DNA from 2 places in the Xylanivirga thermophila genome. Region 1 is predicted to be linked to the other one. Evidence: a T-box and tRNA genes for the amino acid it is inferred to sense, from the RefSeq annotation. Region 1 holds a T-box; the other holds one or more tRNA genes.

Evidence for each region. The T-box of region 1 lies ahead of metG (methionine--tRNA ligase). A T-box ahead of a tRNA ligase gene usually reads a tRNA of that ligase, here a tRNA-Met.
Region 2: it has a tRNA-Met gene. The T-box ahead of metG (methionine--tRNA ligase) is inferred to sense a tRNA for this amino acid. The anticodon was not compared.

What each region holds. Positions count from the first base shown of each region.
Region 1 covers NZ_RXHQ01000032.1:4,119-6,520, forward strand. The annotation lists gene EJN67_RS11645 (spore maturation protein) at 1-18, shown strand, start outside; gene EJN67_RS11650 (2-phosphosulfolactate phosphatase) at 103-825, shown strand; T-box leader at 885-1,128, shown strand; gene metG (methionine--tRNA ligase) at 1,174-2,402, shown strand, end outside.
Region 2 covers NZ_RXHQ01000002.1:121,981-124,382, reverse strand. The annotation lists gene EJN67_RS01720 (FtsB family cell division protein) at 1-27, shown strand, start outside; gene EJN67_RS01715 (S1 RNA-binding domain-containing protein) at 49-399, shown strand; gene EJN67_RS01710 (Ppx/GppA phosphatase family protein) at 469-1,368, shown strand; tRNA gene EJN67_RS01705 (tRNA-Met) at 1,439-1,515, shown strand; tRNA gene EJN67_RS01700 (tRNA-Met) at 1,519-1,595, shown strand; tRNA gene EJN67_RS01695 (tRNA-Val) at 1,607-1,682, shown strand; gene EJN67_RS01690 (aspartyl-phosphate phosphatase Spo0E family protein) at 1,824-1,997, shown strand; gene spoIIE (stage II sporulation protein E) at 2,155-2,402, shown strand, end outside.

The DNA.
Region 1 (2,402 bases):
TTGGTGTTTGGAACATAAATTTCTTGTTATTTTGATTTATTTTTGGTATCATAAAAGAATGGTGTATATATATTATATAAAGATGGAGGCTTATACGGAGCTATGACAGTAGATGTATACCCGACGAGGGATAGTGTAATCGAGAAGGAAATAAAGGATAAAGTGGTGGTAGTAGTGGATGTTTTAAGGGCTACTAGTACTATCATAACCGCCCTTTATAACGGTTGCAAAGAGGTAATTCCGGTTATGGATATAGAAGAGGCCATGGTTATGACCAAAAACTATGAACGGGATGCTTTTTTGCTAGGCGGGGAGAGAAATGCGGTAAAGATAGAGGGTTTTGATCTGTCGAATTCTCCACTTGAATATACCAGGGACAAGGTGGAAGGCAATACCATAATATTTACTACCACCAATGGGACAAAGGCCATAAAACAGGCGGGAGATGCAAAAAAGGTATTGATAGGTTCCATTATAAATGCCGATGCACTATGTGGTGCTCTTTTGGATTTGGATGCTGATGTTGCATTTGTATGTGCAGGTACGGAAGGCCGTTTTTCCTTGGATGATATAATAGCGGTAGGAGCTATTATAAGCCGTTTAAAGTCAAAGGGTGCACAACTTTCTTTGGATGATTTGGCAATGGTTTGCCTTTATTTATATGAATCCAATAAATCTTCACTGCATGATATCTTAAAGGATACATATCACTATAAAAGATTGTTGGAAGAGGGATTTACAGATGATTTAAAATATTGCTTAACTCCAAACAGGGCCCCTATTGTGCCCATGTATAAGGACGGCGTTATAAAAAATATATATTGACAAAAGCGCAATAATTGCATATATTTATTGAAAAGGTATAAAAATATATATAAACAGATATAAACGCTATGAAGGGAAGAGTAGACAATATCCATATGCCCAAAAGAGAGCCGGATAAGGTGAGAGCCGGCGGCAGAGCTGGATTGTTGAACATGGCCCCTGAGCGGGGTGGCTGAAAGGTTAGTAGGTCGCCACGGACATCTCCGTTATTAGGATGGGACGATTATGTCGTCTTTGAGTCTCTTTGCCGCAAGGCGGGAGAAAATCAGGGTGGTACCGCGAAACATACCCCTCGCCCCTTATGGAGTGAGGGGTTTATATTTTTTATAAAAAGGAAGGGATGGTTTTATGTCAGATAAAAAAACGTTTTATATCACAACCCCCATATATTATCCAAGTGACAAGTTGCATATAGGTCATTCATATACTACGGTAGCAGCCGATGCCATGGCTAGGTTTAAAAGACTTACTGGCTATGATGTGATGTTTTTGACAGGTACGGACGAACATGGACAAAAGATAGAAAAGATTGCTAAAGCCAAGGGTGTTACTCCAAAGGCGTATGTGGATCATATAGTGGATGGTATCAAAAAATTATGGAATATGATGGATATATCATATGATGATTTTATACGTACTACGGACAAGAGACATGAAGTGGTGGTACAAAAGATATTTAAGAAGCTCTATGATCAGGGGGATATATACAAGGGTGAATATAAGGGTTGGTATTGTACCCCATGTGAATCATTCTGGACAGAGAGACAGCTTGAAGACGGCAAATGCCCAGATTGTGGCCGGGATGTGGAACTTGTAAGGGAAGAGGCGTACTTTTTTAAACTCTCAAAATACCAACAACCCCTTATAGATTATATTAAATCCCATGATGAATTTATACAACCCCAATCCAGACAAAATGAGATGATAAATAACTTCTTAAAACCCGGTTTGGAGGATCTTTGTGTATCTCGTACTTCATTTAAATGGGGTATACCGGTAACATTCGATAAGGATCATGTAATATATGTATGGGTTGATGCCCTCTCTAACTATATTACTGCATTAGGTTTTATGACCGATGATGACAGTAAGTATAAAAAATATTGGCCGGCAGATGTTCATCTCGTAGGTAAGGAGATAGTAAGATTTCATACCATTATATGGCCTGCAATGCTCATGGCCCTTGATTTGCCACTTCCTAGACAGGTATTTGGGCATGGTTGGCTCATACTTGAAGGGGGTAAGATGTCAAAATCCAAGGGTAATGTGGTGGATCCTGTAGTCCTTATAGACCGATATGGTTCAGATGCCATAAGATATTTTCTATTGAGGGAAGTGCCCTTTGGTTCCGATGGCGTATTTTCAAATGAAGCGCTAGTAAATCGTATAAATTCTGATTTGGCAAACGATCTGGGAAATCTATTGAGCCGTACTATTGCCATGATAGATAAATATTTTGACGGTATTATACCTGCTCCCGCCGTTGAGGAAGATGTGGATAAGGATTTAAAGGCCGTTGCCCTTGATGCACCTAAGCGAGTAGAAGAGATGATGGATGCTTTGCAGATAAGTAATGC
Region 2 (2,402 bases), on a different contig from region 1:
ATAGTCTTCATTGAGGATAAAAAATAAAAGAGGAGGAACCCTTATTCTATGCCAGTTACGGTTGGACAAATAGTAGAAGGTACAGTATCATCCATTACAAGTTTTGGAGCATTTTTGGAGCTTCCAGACGGACAAACGGGTATGGTTCACATATCTGAAGTGGCAGACACTTATGTAAAGGATATAAACGATTATTTAAATCCAAATGATAAGGTAAAGGTGAAGGTCATTTCTATTGATAATAGTGGTAAAATCAGCCTGTCTATCCGCAAGGCAAAACAGCAGCAGATGCAGTTTGAAGAGAATCTTGCAAAATTTATGCGAGATAGCGAGGAAAAGCTGGCTGATATAAAGCGAAGCCAGGATTCCAAACGGAAGAGAGGCTATTCTCGGGGATAAGTAATGGTATGAATAATATTGTGGAACGCATTCTTTTTTTAGAATGCGTTTTAACTTTTGGAGGAAACTATGAAGAGAAAGGCAGTAATAGATATAGGTACCAATTCTGTTAGATTGATAATTGCTGATGTAGACAGATATAATATATCTCCATGTTATAAGGATATAAAGACTACCCGCATAGGTCAAGGTCTATCGCATACGAAAAAACTTAGCGACGGTCCTATGCAAAGAACAATTTATGCATTGAAAGAATTTTTAGATATAGTAGATGAAAATAATGTTTCTGATATACGTCTAATAGCTACTAGTGCAGTAAGGGATGCATTAAATAGGGACGTATTCCTTAATAGGGTAAAAGATGAACTGGGTTTTGATATAGAGGTTTTAAGTGGAAAACAAGAGGCATACTTAGAGTTTGCCGGTGGTACGCTGGATTGGAAGACTTTTGAGGGTACTATTGTGCTTATTGATGTAGGAGGCGGGAGTACGGAGGTTATGTCAGGATATAAGGGTGAACTTTTAAATGTGCATAGCACCGATTTGGGTGCTGTACGACTTATGGAGATGTTCCCGTTAGATCATCCTATAAATGAATATCAATGGTTTAAGATGGGCAGTTTTATACGTGATACCCTGAAAAATATCGTGAACATTAAAAAGGGGGATCTTCTTATAGGAACAGGAGGAACTATAACTACATTGGCGGCAATACACCAGGGGTTGGAAGAATATGCTTCTGCAAGGGTACATGGTCATGAAATGACTCTAGCTGATATTAAAAGCATATTATCTGATTTATATAATCTATCTCCTAGCCAAAGACGCCATGTAAAGGGTTTGCAACCTTCCCGTTCAGATATAATACTAGCTGGCATCAATATAGTTATATGTGTGATGGAAAGGCTAAAAATAGATAGGTTAAGGGTAAGCGACAGGGATATTTTGGAGGGTGCTTTGATTATCTAAAAAAATTCAAAAAAGCTATTGACTTATTTGCGTACTTGTTATACAATAGACTTCGTCGTCGGGTTGATGTCGCGGGGTAGAGCAGCCAGGTAGCTCGTCGGGCTCATAACCCGGAGGTCGGAGGTTCAAATCCTTCCCCCGCAACCATATGGCGGCGTAGCTCAGTTGGCTAGAGCATTCGGTTCATACCCGAAGTGTCAGCGGTTCAAATCCGTTCGCCGCCACCATAAAAAAATATGGGCGCATAGCTCAGCTGGGAGAGCACCTGCCTTACAAGCAGGGGGTCATAGGTTCGAGCCCTATTGTGCCCACCAAAAAAATAAAAACCGTAGGATTTTGAAATCCTGCGGTTTTTATTTTTTAAAATTTTAAATATCTTTTTACATATTTCGACCCCATATTTTAAAAAATAGTGTTAACATACCGGAAAGGATAACTTAAAGAGGTGTAGTAATATGTCAAGTCAAATGGAAGAGGTGATAAGGGAGATAGAATACCTAAGGAGGTGTTTGTACGATTCTATAGAAAAAAGTGATAATTTGAGTTATGATGTTATAGATATTAGCCAAAAACTTGATAAACTTTTGATAAAATACTATGAATTGCTTAAAAATCAGCAAAAGGAATAATAATAACTGAATTTATAATCCATATGTCCATTTTTTTGTCGCACGGTTTTTCTATGCTACTAACCTATATTGACAAATAATGCATTACCCGTTTGCTATAATAGCACTACCTCTCTGTAAAGGTTAATAATATGTAAACTGGTAGGTGGTGTTAGACTTGATAGAACGGGAAACGTATGATCATAATATGACTTCAAAGGAAAGGTATTTCAAAAATGTCCAGAAGGAGCTGCAAAAACTGGGGGCAGTGAGATATTTCTTAATGCTGATTTTTAGCTTTTTTATTGGAAGAGTAGTGATATTAAATGCCATTTCCCCCTTTGGCATTGCTTTAGCTGCGGCTTTTATGCCCTATTTCGGTGGAATATCGGTGTTTGTTGCTACGACCCTTGGAATTATAAGTCA